DNA from 2 places in the Pseudoalteromonas sp. L21 genome. Region 1 is predicted to be linked to the other one. Evidence: riboswitches for the same ligand, from Rfam matches in the RefSeq annotation. Region 1 holds a riboswitch; the other holds the start of a gene.
What was found. A riboswitch is a leader RNA that binds a small molecule or an ion and turns the genes downstream of it on or off. The one in region 1 is predicted to bind cobalamin.
Positions count from the first base shown of each region.

Region 1 (7,626 bases):
GTGAAAGTAGGACATCCTACTGCGTAGCGCACCATGGCTCCTAATTAGAGAAACCCGATTCGAAAGAGTCGGGTTTTTTGTTGCCTGTAGAAAAATAAAACACCCAACCAAGACCCTACTACTTCTATCCTTGTAGGCATAGTGTGGCATTTGCCATGTGCAAGCAGGACATCCTACTGCGTAGCGCACCATGGCTCCTAATTAGAGAAACCCGTTGTAGTAATGCAACGGGTTTTTTTCGTATGTCGTCGCGCTCTATGAGCGAACAGACAACCAATGGACGCGGGATAAACCCGCAGCTACGCAACAAGGCCGCCCCAACACGTGTGTCGTCGGGGTTTTACATCGCGTGATAGACTTTTAGCCGCAGGCTATCAGCCGAAACACAGAGACATTAAGTGTCAGCTGACCTGTGTGGGTGTTAAGTGCTGAGTCTCTCAGCACTTGCCCTGCTCATTCTTCACACCTCCACTTGCTTCAGTTACGTTGTTATGCGATAAAGCATTTATATTTGTAATATAATTTAGGTTTGCTGTGTCTCGTAAGAAAACTACTAAGTCAAAAGGCTCCTCAGGTTTAAACCGTAAAAATAGTGAAGCATTCATCGTTAAGTTCTCATCTCATCCAGATACGCATCAGTGCCCATCGGGTTTAATGTATAAAGTGATTGATGATGTTGAGGGGGATCGCATAACGGAGTTTGATACTGTGGTGATTAATCAGCGCATTATGCTTGCTGATGGCAGTGTGATTGCCGATAGTTACAAAGCGGGTATGCCAGAGGTGTTCGCTTTATCTGAAGCAATTGAAGGATTAAAAGAAGGCTTGTTGCTAATGAATATTGGTTCTCGCTATGAATTTGTGGTCCCCCCAGAGCTTGCTTGGGGTAAAAAAGGTAACGGTGGCAAGATTGGCGCAAACGCAGTGCTGCATTTTGATGTTCGATTAATGCGTTTAGCTTAACTCTCTTCGCATAACTCACTTAGCATAAGTCGACAGTGTATTTAAAACGCGTTAACGTTGACTATTGGTTACTGAGGAATATTATGGACGCATTTACTTCACGAGTTTACTTTCTTCGCCATGGCGAGATAGCTACGCTAGGCATTCTTGCTGGGCAAATCGATATTGTTTTATCTGAGCAAGGCCTTGAACAAATGCGCCAAGCCTCTGCTGAGCTTATAAATTTAAATGCCATATATAGCTCACCGCTAAAACGTTGCTCAGTCCATGCAGATTATTTAGCCAACCAACATAACTTGAATGTACAGTACAATAACGCGCTGAAAGAGTTTAATTTCGGTGATTGGGACGGCCAAGACTACCAGCAACTTTGGCAGCAAACTAGTAAACCTCATATCGGTGATTTTTGGCAGCATCCTTGGCAAGTAAAAGTACCTAATGGTGAGTCTATGGCAGACTTTTATGCACGAGTAGAGGCATGGTGGCAAACGTTTTTACAATCATTGTGCGAATCTAAGCATGAACAGTCATTGGTAATTAGTCACGCAGGTGTGATTAAACAAATCCTTGCTATTGTTTGCCTGATGCCAAAACAATCAGCTACGCATTTAAATGTTTTCCATCTCCCTTATGCAGGGCTAATTACACTCGATGTATATATAGATGAACAAGGGCAAGCTTGGCCAAAAATTGTTTTTTAGCCATCTAGAGCGATATTCATTGAATTATTTACTTAGCCCGCCATAATACTCATACGCTATGGAATGGAGTGAAATTCTCCAGCTGTTCCCGCAACTGTAATCCATATAAATATATGGTCAGCCAGATACTTAGTACTAACAATTAATCATCGAGCGGGTCAACTCACGTCATTTTCTGGTACTTAGCAGTACTTTCTTGTGCGTTGTGCTTACTCGCCAAGAGAGAAAAAGCTTGCAACAAAATAGCCTTAGCGCTGCGCCATTGATATCAGTGTCTGATTTAAGTTGGGGTACTGCGAATAAAACCATACTTGAATCAATTAACCTTGAGTTAAAAGCAGGGCAGTTTATAGGTTTACTCGGCCCTAATGGGGCTGGTAAATCAAGCCTGCTGCGTTGTCTTTATCGTTACTTGAAACCTCAGCAAGGAGCTGTGCTGCTAAGCGGTCAAGATATCTGGCAAATCAGTGCTGATGAGTATGCAAAGCAGGTTGCTGTGGTTTTACAAGAATCACCATCGCAGTTTAATTTGTCTTTATTCGATGTGGTGAGTTTAGGCTTAACACCTCATAAGCGACTTTTTAGCGGTACGTCTGCCAATGATAAGCAACGAATATATCAAGCGATAGAGCAGGTTGGTTTATCTCATCACAGTGAACAAGCATTTGATTCGCTTTCAGGCGGCGAAAAGCAAAGAGCGCTCATTGCACGCTCTATTGTACAGCAGCCTAAGTTGCTCATCATGGATGAGCCAACTAGCCATCTTGATGTTAAATACCAAATTCAAATTATGGAATTAGCGAAGTCCCTCGATGTAACTGTGCTTGCCTCTTTCCATGATCTAAATCTCGCAGCGAGTTTATGTGATGAGCTACTGGTGATTGATGAAGGTCGCTTGGTTTGTCAGGGGCAACCAAAAGCGGTGCTAACAGAGCAGCTGTTGAGCGATGTATTTGACGTCTGTGCAGCGGTATCTGCTCATCCGCAATCAAGCACTGAAAAGTTTATTCCGCATATAACTTATTTCTATGGTTATCAGACACAGGAGCATCAACATGACTGATACAATGCGTTTAAGTATATGTGTTGTCGTTGGAGTTATTAGTTGCTTTTTAGCACTGAGCTTTGGTGCTGCAAATACACCGCTGAGTGAGGTTTTCAATGGCTTGTTTAGCCAAGGTAGCGATGAATTTGTGCAGCGCATTATTTGGCAGTTGCGTATGCCAAGAACAGTGCTGGCATTTTTAGCGGGATCTGGACTTGCTCTCGCGGGATTAATTTTGCAGACCGTAACCCGAAACCCACTTGCTGATCCTTACTTGTTTGGTATTTCTTCCGGGGCTTCATTTGGTGTGGTGTGCTTTATAGCCCTAACAGGTGTGAGTTTTGGCTTTAGTATGTCAGTTGCAGCATTTGCCGGAAGCTTACTTTCTATGCTGTTGCTTATTGCTATTGCAGGGCGTCGCCATGTTGGCCAAGTTGAAGCCATGTTACTTGCTGGTGTTGCTCTATCTTTTTTATTTAGTGCTCTGACTAGTCTGCTGCTTTATTTTAGCGATCCTCAAGCCATAACCGCTATTTTGTTTTGGACGATGGGCAGTTTTTCTCGTGCCCAGTGGGACACTCTTTGGTTGCCATTTGCCGTTATTATTGCCTGCATGACGCTGATGATTGCATTTCGTCGTCAGCTCAATGCAATGCTGCTTGGTGATGAAAGTGCTGCGACCTTGGGGATTCATGTACAGCGCTTTCGAATCATGATGCTGCTGCTAAGCTCATTAATTACAGCAGTGCTTGTTGCCATGTGTGGGGGCGTTGGTTTTGTCGGCCTGATGATCCCACATATTGTGCGCTACTTTTCACCGCAAGGCAGCAGCCATAACTTAGTTATGACATCCTTGGTCGGTGGTATTTTTATGGTGTGGGTAGATGTGTTATGCCGAACCCTATTGAATAACCAAGAACTACCCGTTGGTGTGATCACAGCCGCTATCGGTAGCGTGTTCTTTTTATTTTTACTTTACTTTCGTAAACAGAGCAGGTAGCTGATGTTTAATATCATGCCAATTAACCAGCAATTTTCAGCTGTTATTCAACAAAAAATAGACCTTAAAACAAAGCCGCTTGGTGCCTTAGGTCAGCTTGAGAATTGTGCTAAACAATTAACGCTTATTTTTTCAAAGCAGCTTGATAGTGAGCAGGCACTAGTTGCCTTTAAACCGGTTATTTCAACCCCCTCTTTGGTTGTATTTGCAGGCGACCATGGTGTGGCAAGCCAAGGGGTGTCAATTGCTCCTAGCAGTGTTACATCACAAATGGTGGCAAACTTTGCAGCAGGAGGTGCAGCGATCAATGTTTTTTGTCGCCAGCTTGGCTGGCAGCTAGAAGTTGTTGATGCTGGAACACTCACTACGGCACACGATAAAAGTGTGCATAACCAGCGTTTAGGTGAAATCACTGCACCACTGCATACTGAAATGGCTATGTCACTTAATCAGGTTGAAAAAGGGTTTGAATTAGCCAAGCAGCGAGTTCATTCACTCTATGAGCAAGGCTGCAATACCATCGCCTTTGGTGAGATGGGCATTGGCAATACCACAAGTGCTGCAGCACTAATGGCTGCTTTGTTGTCTTTACCTGCCAGCCAATGTGTTGGTAAAGGCACTGGTGTGAGTGACGAGGTTATTGCTAAAAAAATCAAGGTTGTTGAGCAAGCCCTTCAATTACATCAAGCCCATTTTGACGACCCTTTAATGACGCTAGCGGCATTAGGTGGGTTTGAAATTGTACAGATCACCGGTGCCATTTTAGCTGCTGCTGAGCTTGGTATGGCTGTGATCGTTGATGGCTTTATTTGTACCGCAGCGGCGCTTGTTGCAACTCGTATTAATGCAAACGCTCGTGATTACATGTTATTTGCCCATGTCTCTGATGAGCAAGGACACAAAATAATGCTCAATGCCTTGCATGCATCACCTTTATTACAGCTCGATTTACGTTTAGGAGAGGGCACTGGGGCTGCGCTTGCCTTACCTTTACTGCAAGCATCTTTGGCGTTTTACAATGACATGGCAAGTTTTGCCGATGCTAATGTTGAGCAAGTAGTTTGATATGAGCGTTGAACATCACACTTCAAACACGACCCCAAGCCAGCTTCAGTTATTTTTGCTGGCGCTTAGTTTTCTAACGCGTATCCCCGTTAAATTAAACTTTGAGGTATCGAGCACGGCACTCAATCAGGCCAGCCGTTATTTTGCATTAGTTGGAGTGTTATTAGGTGTACTTTTAGCGCTGAGCTTTTTACTGCTAAGTTGGTTATTCCCTGTAGCCATTGCAGTCGCGTTAGTTATGGCGTTTAGCTTGGTAATCACAGGGGCCTTTCATGAAGATGGTCTAGCTGATGTGTGGGATGGCTTTGGTGGCGGTTGGCAAGTTGCAGATAAGCTGAGCATTATGAAAGATAGTCGCTTAGGTACCTATGGTGCTGCGGCGTTAATGATGGCCTTATTAATTAAGTACCAAACACTCGTCGCACTTAGTGAAGTAACCAGTACTCTGATTATTGCACTTGTTTTAGGGCAAAGCTTAAGCCGTGTTGTCGCAACAAGTTTAATTGCAGACATGGACTATGTAAGTCAGGACGCCACATCTAAAGTAAAACCAATAGCGATGCATTTAAGCACGCAAAGTTATCAAATACTGCTAGCAACGGGCGGTGCGGTGTTAGCAATTGCATGGTTGTTTTTTGGCTACACCCTAGGGCAAATATTAATACTCGTCAGTGTGCTTTTTGTTACTCGTTTACTATTAAAGCGCTGGTTTGAAAAACAGTTATCTGGCTATACCGGTGATTGCTTAGGAGCAGCCCAGCAAGTGTCAGAGCTTGCTACCTACCTTTGCTTGGTGAGTTTATTATGAGCCAACAACATACTTTAATTTTAGGTGGTGCGCGCAGCGGTAAAAGCCGTTTTGCTGAGCAGCAGGCAATAAATTCAAACAAGCCGCTTATCTACATTGCCACAGCAAATGCAGGTGATGAAGAAATGACAGCCCGAATTAATAGGCATCAAGCAGAGCGTGCTAAGCATTGGCAACTTGTTGAAGAGCCTTTGTATTTAGCCAAAGCATTACAACAGTATAGCCAAGCTGAAAACTGTATTTTAGTGGACTGTTTAACCCTGTGGTTGAGTAATTGCTTATGCCAGCATGGTGAAACATTTTGGCTTGAGCAAAAAGCGGCCTTACTTGATGTGCAAGCAAAATTGCCTGGTGAAGTGATTTTTGTTAGTAACGAAGTAGGTCATGGTATTGTGCCGCTCGGTGAATTAAGTCGTCAGTTTGTTGATCATTCTGGCTGGTTGCATCAAGCCTTAGCACAGCAAGTTACACGTGTTGAGTTTGTGATTGCAGGCCTTGCACAAACCTTAAAAAGTGAAAAATCATGAAAACAATAATGGTGCAAGGCACGACCTCAGATGCAGGTAAAAGTACTCTTGTCGCAGCACTTTGCCGGATCTTTGCTGAGCGAGGCGTTAAGGTTGCGCCCTTTAAGCCACAAAATATGGCATTAAATAGCGCTGTAACCGCCGATGGTGGCGAGATAGGTCGAGCACAAGCTCTACAAGCTATAGCAGCAAAAGTGCCCGCAGAAGTCGATTTTAACCCTATCTTATTAAAACCTAACAGCGATACCGGGGCGCAGGTCATTGTTCATGGTAAAGCGCTGTCGAATATGGAAGCGGGCAGTTATCACGACTACAAAAAAGTGGCGATGGATGCGGTTCTTACTTCGCAGCAGCGCTTAAGTGAGCGTTTTGAATTACTTATTGTTGAAGGAGCAGGGAGCCCTGCAGAAATTAACCTGCGCGAAAACGACATTGCCAATATGGGCTACGCCGAGGCGGTAGATTGCCCAGTGATCATTATTGCCGATATCGACAAAGGTGGTGTGTTTGCCCATTTAGTCGGTACATTAGCGTTATTATCAGAATCAGAGCAAGCGCGAGTAAAAGGCTTTGTGATCAATCGTTTTCGGGGTGATATTGCGTTATTGCAAGGTGGCCTTGATTGGTTAGAGCAATACACCAATAAGCCAGTGCTTGGGGTGTTACCTTATTTACATGACTTAGCACTAGATGCTGAAGATGCCGTTGCTATAACTAATCAGGTCGATAAACCGCAATTACGCATAGCAGTGCCGTTACTCCCTCATATTAGTAATCACACAGATTTTGATGCTTTGCGATTACAACCCGAAATCGATTTACAGTATGTACGTCATACTCAGGCTATTCCAAGTGTTGATCTGATTATTATTCCGGGTAGTAAAAATGTACTTAGCGACTTAGCGTTTTTAAAAAATGAAGGTTGGCATAAACAAATAACACGTCATCTACGCTATGGTGGCAAAGTGCTCGGAGTATGTGGTGGGCTGCAGATGTTAGGTAACTACCTTGCTGATCCACATGCTGTTGAATCTAATTTAGGTAGCGCAGAAGGACTAAGGCTTGCTGACTTTGAAACCCAATTAGGGCAACAAAAAGTACTAAGCCAAGTCTCTGGCACTCTTCATTTAAACAATAGCGATAAAGCAATTTCAGGTTATGAAATTCACGCAGGGATAAGCCAAGGGCCGGCATTTGAAAAGCCATTTTTGAGTTTTAATAATCACCCAAGTGGATTCAAAGTAGATGGCTTTATTAGTAATGATAACCAAATAGCAGGTACTTACTTACATGGCTTGTTCGATACCCCTGAGGGCGTATCTGAGCTAATAACTTGGCTTGCACCAAATAGCCAAATAAATCCCATTGATATTAATTTAAACCGTGAACAGCAGTTAAGCCGTTTAGCAAACGTGGTAGCAGAGAATCTCGATATTGAACAAATCATCAATATTTATGAGAATTTCAATTTAGAGGCATAAGGAACAATAATGAACGAACAGAATCAAGATAAGCAC
Region 1 covers NZ_JAKKCV010000003.1:630,137-637,762, reverse strand. Annotated here, with positions in the region: gene L3V41_RS11745 (FKBP-type peptidyl-prolyl cis-trans isomerase) at 535-963, shown strand; gene L3V41_RS11740 (histidine phosphatase family protein) at 1,047-1,664, shown strand; cobalamin riboswitch at 1,694-1,816, shown strand; gene L3V41_RS11735 (ABC transporter ATP-binding protein) at 1,897-2,727, shown strand; gene L3V41_RS11730 (iron ABC transporter permease) at 2,720-3,709, shown strand; gene cobT (nicotinate-nucleotide--dimethylbenzimidazole phosphoribosyltransferase) at 3,713-4,774, shown strand; gene L3V41_RS11720 (adenosylcobinamide-GDP ribazoletransferase) at 4,776-5,582, shown strand; gene cobU (bifunctional adenosylcobinamide kinase/adenosylcobinamide-phosphate guanylyltransferase) at 5,579-6,109, shown strand; gene L3V41_RS11710 (cobyric acid synthase) at 6,106-7,590, shown strand; gene cobO (cob(I)yrinic acid a,c-diamide adenosyltransferase) at 7,600-7,626, shown strand, end outside.

Region 2 (7,626 bases), on a different contig from region 1:
GCTGAAACTCATAGTCGAAGTCAGATACAGCACGAATACCACGAATGAGTACTTCAGCCTTATGCTCACGGGCAAGGTCAGCTAATAAACCAGAAAAGCCGATCACGCTTACATTTTTAAGGTGGGCTAAAATTGTATTTGCTAACTCTACACGTTCTTCTAGTGTAAAACAGGGTTGTTTACTTGGATTATGAGCAATAGCCACAATGACTTTGTCGAACATTTTAGCTGCTCGATGGATGAGGTCTGTGTGCCCATTCGTTAGCGGGTCAAAGGTACCTGGGTAGATTGCAGTAACGTTCATATCTATCAGCTAGTTAAAAATTTGCTTGCTATAGTAACAGTGTTTTCACTCGTATGCAGCTTTGAAGTAAGAGCATCCTATTAGATTTTTTGGTTTTATATAAGGTACTAAGCCGATTGAAGTTAGAATTTTTCAAGGTAGTATTTTATTGCCACGCATTTGTTTATACTGCTTGGCTGAAAATGAACTTCAGATCGTAATAAATATAAAAATAGAGTAAGCAGCATATGAGCACAAAGGATAAAATCATACATACCAGCATTGAGCTATTTAATCTCCATGGAGAGCGTGCTATTACGACCAACCACATTGCTGCACACATGGGTATTAGCCCTGGCAATCTGTATTATCACTTTAAAAATAAAGAAGACATTATTCGTCACATTTTTGCTTTATACAGTGAACATCTCCATACGCACTTTAAGCCATTAAAACCAGAAGATAATGCGCTTGAAAACTTAGCAGGGTATTTAGACTCTTTGTTTGAACTGATGTGGCGATTTCAATTTTTTTACGATAATTTGGGTGATATTTTATCCCGTGATGAAGTATTAAAAAAAGACTATATCGAGTTTCAAGCTGCGCTGTTAGAGCAGGTAAAAGAGGTGTTATTTGCATTACGTTCAGGTGGTATTATTACTATTGATGACGCCGATGTAACAGAGCTTGCCCATATGCTTAAAATGACAGTGAGCTTTTGGACACCTTACATTAAAGCCCGTCGCTTGAGCGGCGAGCTTGCCAGAGAAGATATCTATAACGGTATCTTAAAAGTACTATTGCTATTAAAAGCACATTGTACAGAGCAACATTTGGAACAAGTAAACAACTTAAGAGCAAAGTACTTAGCACTTGCTGCCACTGAGCAAAGCGAACAATAATCCTACAAAGCAGTTTATTTCCTAGACGCTATAATTTTTGTTATAATCGCGCGCCCTTGAGGTTGGTATGCCTCGGGCCGTGTGAATCCCACTGTCTAAGAGTGAACTATGCTTAAATTTATCGTCAAATTACATCCTGAAATCGCTATTAAGAGTAAGTCTGTTCGTAAGCGTTTCACCAAGTTATTAGAAAATAACATTAAGATCGTTTTACGTCGCGTTGACGAAAAAGTGCAGGTTAGAAATAACTGGGACAATATCTCAGTGGTAAGCCTCCTAGACTCTGAGCAAGTTCGCTTAGATATCATTGATGGCTTAAAACGCATTCCTGGTATCGTACAGTTTATTGAAGTAACAGAAACAGGCTTCGACTCAATTGACGATATTTACCAAAAAGCACTTGAGCTAATTGGCCATACTATTGCAGGCAAAACATTCTGCGTGCGTTGTAAGCGTTCAGGTAAGCATGACTTTACATCGAGCGATGTAGAGCGCTACGTAGGTGGTGGTTTAAACCAGCATGTTGAAGGGGCGCGCGTTAAATTATCTCACCCTGAAGTAACAGTACGTTTAGAAGTGCGTGATGATAAAGCCTATATAGTTACTGAAACTCACTTAGGTATGGCGGGCTTCCCGCTGCCAACACAAGAAGATGTATTATCGCTTATGTCGGGCGGTTTTGACTCTGGTGTTGCCAGTTATCAAATGATCCGTAAGGGGGCGCGTACTCACTTCTTGTTCTTTAACTTAGGTGGTGCAGCCCACGAAATCGGTGTTAAGCAGGCGAGCTATTACATCTGGAAGCAATTTAGCTCTACTCATAAAGTTAAGTTCGTGACGGTTGATTTTGAACCTGTTGTTGCTGAAATCCTTGAAAACGTAGAAAACAGCCAAATGGGTGTGGTTCTAAAACGTATGATGATGCGTGCCGGTAGTCAAGTTGCAGAAAAACTAGGTGTGCAAGCACTCGTAACAGGTGAAAGTATTGGGCAGGTTTCAAGTCAAACACTTGCGAATTTGAGTGTCATTGACCGTGTGACTGAAACTTTAATCATTCGTCCGTTAATCCAACACGACAAGCAAGATATTATTAATATTGCGCGTCAAATTGGTACCGCCGAAATGGCAGAAAGCATGCCTGAATACTGTGGTGTGATCTCTAAAAAGCCAACGGTTAAAGCTAAAATCAAAACGATTCTTGCCGAAGAAGCTAAGTTTGATTTCGACGTGCTAAATACGGTCGTTGAAAATGCGCGTGTGATGGATATCCGGGATATCGACACCGAAGCAAAAGAAGAAGTGAAAGAGGCTGAATCTGTATCTGACTTACCAAAGGGGGCGGTTGTTGTAGATATACGTTCACCTGAGGAAGAAGATGCCAATCCACTGGAGCTTGAAGGTATTGATGTTGTGCATTTACCTTTCTTCCGCTTAGCGACTAAATTTGGTGACTTACCAAAAGATAAAGAATATTACCTATATTGTGCGAAAGGGGTAATGAGCCAGTTGCAAGCGCTGATCCTGCACGAAGAAGGCTACAGTAACGTAAAAGTGTATCGCCCATAAGGGATACTGATAAAAGCGCGACACGTTCGCGCTTTTTTTATGGCTGGTGGAATGGCTTGTTTTGCGCAAAACACGTTTGACGCCTGCGCGCCGTTTACTTTTTCCCTCGAAGCGTGCTTACTTTTATGAAAACTCAGCTGATTTGGTTTTTATCAAACAGAGCATTGCTTGATTATGAGGGGTTTTTACACCCAGCTTTGCACCTTGCTCACATACATAACCACAGATAGCATCAATTTCAGACTCTCTATTATGGCTAATGTCTTGCTGCATAGATGAAAAGTTTTCAGCGGTTGCAGTCATCACACAATAGGCCTGATCCAGTGCCTCGTTGAGCTTTACTTTAATACCTTGTTTATTGGCCACAAGGCAGGCTTCGCTGAGCAAATTAATGATGCGTGTACTAAATTGCGGTGCACGTAACTGACCATTTTTAACGTTATGAATGGCTGTTAATGGGTTAATAGCAACATTCACTAACAGTTTTTGCCAGCGCAATGAGTGAATATCATCGCTTACAGAAAAGTGCGGTAGGCTGCTAAATAGGTGTTTAAGCTCATTGAGCTTTTCACTTGCCGCTATATTACATGCGCCCAGCACGCTTTCACCATTTCCAGTATGGTTTACACTATAAGGTGTTACTTTAAACCCAGCTAAACGCGTTGTTAAAAACGCTAACCCCTGAGTAGGTAACAGCTGGGCATTGAGTTCATCGACATTACCCATGCCATTATGAGAAATAACGATCTGGCACTCTTTACTAAGGTAAGGTGTTATTTGCTTAAAAGCCGCTTGCACCTGAAATGCTTTAACAGTGATCACCACCAAGTCGAAGGGGGCTGACCCAGCAAGCTCTTGATGATTAATAAGGCGAGCTTTAATAGGGTGTGATTTACCATTACTCGTTTGATAGAAGCGGGTGGTCAGGGTTGGTTTTCGGGTAAGTAATGTGATGTCATGCTGCGTGGATAAAAAATAGCTAAATAATAAGCCAATTGCGCCATCACCAACAATGAGAGTCTTAGCCATTGCGTTGCTTATTACCTAAATGAAAACCAAGCTTTATAACAAAGTAGCTTACAGCACCAATAAAGTCAGCAACAAAATCACCAACAGAAGCTTGTCGGTAAGGCAGCATATCTTGCATAAATTCAATAGCAGCACCATAGCCTGCAAGTAGCAGAATTTGCACTACAAGAGGGAGTTTAAATGCTTTATCCATTACCATAGCGAGCACGAAGAAAATGCCAAAATGTGCGACTTTATCTATATGTGGAAAAAGGCTACCCACGCCTTTAATTTCTTTGGCGAATAAAAAAGTGAAGCCGATAATGCTTATTAAAAAAAGAACTTGGTAAACGCGCCTTGTCACGAAAAAATCCTAAAAGTCGTTTAAAAATGAACCCGCAGTATATCAAACATAATTATTATCGCACCTGAACGGCGTGCAGAAATATGTAAAGATTTATAAAATTGACGTTATAATCCTTGCCATATTAATTTTGAAAATTTGTTAGGAGAACCCCATGCCTTCATTTGATATTGTTTCTGAAGTAGAAATGAACGAAGCGCAAAATGCAGTAGACAACGCTAAGCGTGAGCTTGAGACGCGTTTTGATTTTCGTGGTGTTGATGCATCAATCGAATTAAGTGATAAAGTAATCAAGCTAAAAGCTGAAGCACCACAACAAGTTATGCAGCTTTTTGATATTCTCGCTGCGAAAATTTCAAAGCGTGGTTTAGATGTATCTAGCCTTGAGCTTAAAGATGAGTCGCGCAGTGGTAAGTACGTTATGCGTGATGTTGCACTTAAGCAAGGTATTGAAAAAGACGTAGCGAAGAAAATCGTTAAGTTAATCAAAGATTCAAAAATCAAAGTGCAAGCAGCCATTCAAGGTGAAGAATTACGTGTTACGGGTAAAAAGCGTGATGATTTACAAGAAGCGATGCAAGTTGTGCGTACTGCTGATTTAGGTCAGCCATTTCAATTTAAGAACTTCCGCGATTAATTCGCTGTTTGCACTATATACATAATCTAGTGCATGAAAAATGAATTAAATTTCACTAAAAAGCCAAGCGGTCTATTCGTTTGGCTTTTTTGTTGATAAAAAAGCCTTTAGCAGTATAGCCGTCCATTGACTTTTATCCCTAAAATCATCACAATAGCGGCCTATTTTCAAGGTGCTTGCTGTACCTTCTAAGGTACCTATACTTCAAAGGTTGAAGTAGCAGCAAGATAATCGGGAAGCTGGTGCGTTTTCATGGAGAAAACAATGCCAACACTGCCCCCGCAACGGTAATGTGTGTGCCCTGCATGCGCAAAGTCCGGAGACCGGCCTTGGAGTAACTTACTATTTGCGTGTGCGGTGGGCACAGGCGAGGGGATATCATGCTAAATAAATCTACCTTAGGCGTAGCGGTTGCTGCTGCGTTGTCTTTTTCTGTGTCTGCGGATGAGCAGTCAATCGAGCATATTACAGTCACGGCGAATAAATTCGAACAATCAATTAATGATGTATTGGCCAGCGTAACTGTCATTAACCGCACTGATATTGAAGCTAGCTATGCGCGAGACCTACCAAGTTTACTTGCCACCCGCGCAGGCTTTCAAATCAATGCCAATGGTGGCTTTGGTCAAAACGCAGGTGTTTCACTGCGTGGTTCAGGCACACGTCATACACTTATCTTAATTGATGGTGTGCGCACAGGGTCTGCAACGCTTGGCTATAAAGGCATTAGCAATATTCCTTTAAACAGTATTGAACGTGTTGAGGTTATTAAAGGTTCTCGCGCTGCTGTGTATGGTTCTGATGCATTAGCGGGTGTGATTAATATTATTACTCGCAAAGCACAAAACACGACCTTAGATGTTACATTTGGTTCTGATTCTTATCAAGAGTACCAAGTGGCTACTGGTGGTCAGTTTGCTGGTGTTGATATTGCTGTTAATGCTGGTTATGAAAAAACAGATGGCTTTGATGTATTGCAAGGCGTAGCACCCGATGAAGATGGCTATGAAAATAAAAACCTTGGCTTTAACCTAGGCTATCAAAATGAGCAACTAGGGGAGCTTTTATTACAAGGTCAGTACTCAGAAGGTGAAGCGCAGTACGATAGTTCTTTTAGTCCTGCGGATAGCAGGGTAGAAAAAGGTGAATTCGAAAATTATCAAGCTTCATTAGGTTGGAAAAAGGCCTTTGAAAAACACAGCCATGCGATTGATATTGCAATCTCAAGCGACAGCTCAGACGATTCACGTATCGACTATACAGGTGCTGCTGTGGTCGATAAGTTTGAAACTGAACGTAAGCAAATCGATTACAACGGTCAATACTTTTTCAATCAAGCGCTGACACTAAGCGGTGGTTTAAATTGGTATAAAGATAAAGTAAATACTAACTCTGGTACTTACTTAAAAGATAGCCGCGAAGTGTTTGCAGCATTTATTGGTGCTTATTATGATGATGAACAAGTACTTGCTAATTTAACGCTACGCCAAGATGATGACCAACAGTTCGGCGACGAAACAACTTATACTGCTGCTGTGGGTTATCACTTAAACGACATCGCAACATTCCGTGTAAGCCAAAGTACTGGCTTTAAATCGCCCACATTTAATGATTTATATTTCCCTGAACCAAGCCCAGGAAACCCCAATTTATTGCCTGAAACATCTGATAACCAAGAGTTAGGCTTATCATTAAATGTGAATGACATTAGCCTGGATATTGCTATTTTCCGTAATGAAATAGATAACAAAATTGCGTGGGCACCAAATGCATCAGGTAATTGGCAGCCAACAAATATCAATGAAGCTCGCCACGAAGGGATAGAGTTTAGTTTCGAAAACCAAGTATTTGGTTTTGATCATAGTGTTAACTTTACTTATCTATCAGCAGAAGATACTGAAACAGGTGAAGCGCTGACTTATGTATCAAAACAAAGCGTGAACTGGTCACTACATAAAGCATGGGGCGACTTTGATGCGGGTATTGATATGCAGTACCGAGGAGACCGCGATGGTAAACTCACGCACTTGCCTTCATATACTCTGTGGAATTTTGTAGGTCACTACCAAGCAACTGATAATTTAACCTTATCACTTCGCGTAGAAAACCTGTTCGATAAACAGTACAACGCCGTTGATGCCTATGGCACTGACTTAGATGGTGACTTCATCAACGACGAGCTTTATTACTACAACACGGCTGAGCGTCGCTTGTTTGTAGGTGCCCGTTATCAGTTCTAATAAAGAAAATTATTAGTTCTGCGTCTAAAAGCTCGCTACCTACTTAGCGGGCTTTTTTTATTTTAGTTTATCTGCGTAATGCTGAGCGAATTTTTCAAGTTTAGGTGCAATAAGAATACTGCAATAGCCTTGGTTAGGGTTTTCGGTATAGTAGTCTTGATGGTATTGCTCTGCAGGGTAAAAGTTAGTGAGTGGGCTTATTTCAGTGACTATTGGCTCGCGAATTTGCTTTTGTAAGTTAGCAATCATTGTCTCAGCCGCCACTTTTTGTTGTTCATCGTGGTAATAAATAACACTGCGATACTGGGTGCCAACATCATTACCTTGACGGTTTAGTTGCGTGGCATCGTGCAAAGTAAAAAACATTTCAAGTAAGCTGTGGTAACTAATAATACTACTGTCAAAATCAAGCTGAACGACTTCGGCGTGACCGGTTAAGCCAGTACAAATTTGCTGATAACTCGGGTTTTCAATGTCACCACCAGCATAACCAGAGCTGACGTTTAGCACACCTTTAACACGTCTAAATGCGGCATCAATACACCAGAAGCAACCACCGCCAAAAGTGGCTATTTGTATGTTGTTTTCCATTTTAATTTCCTCACCTTTTTGCTGACTATAGCTGA
Region 2 covers NZ_JAKKCV010000001.1:823,559-831,184, reverse strand. Annotated here, with positions in the region: gene coaD (pantetheine-phosphate adenylyltransferase) at 1-304, opposite strand, end outside; gene L3V41_RS03765 (TetR/AcrR family transcriptional regulator) at 532-1,185, shown strand; gene thiI (tRNA uracil 4-sulfurtransferase ThiI) at 1,294-2,751, shown strand; gene L3V41_RS03755 (2-dehydropantoate 2-reductase) at 2,875-3,780, opposite strand; gene L3V41_RS03750 (VanZ family protein) at 3,773-4,123, opposite strand; gene L3V41_RS03745 (YajQ family cyclic di-GMP-binding protein) at 4,278-4,760, shown strand; cobalamin riboswitch at 4,935-5,107, shown strand; gene L3V41_RS03740 (TonB-dependent receptor) at 5,141-7,000, shown strand; gene msrA (peptide-methionine (S)-S-oxide reductase MsrA) at 7,058-7,591, opposite strand.
Region 2: linked by a shared signal. The riboswitch ahead of L3V41_RS03740 (TonB-dependent receptor) and the one ahead of L3V41_RS11735 (ABC transporter ATP-binding protein) in region 1 are both predicted to bind cobalamin.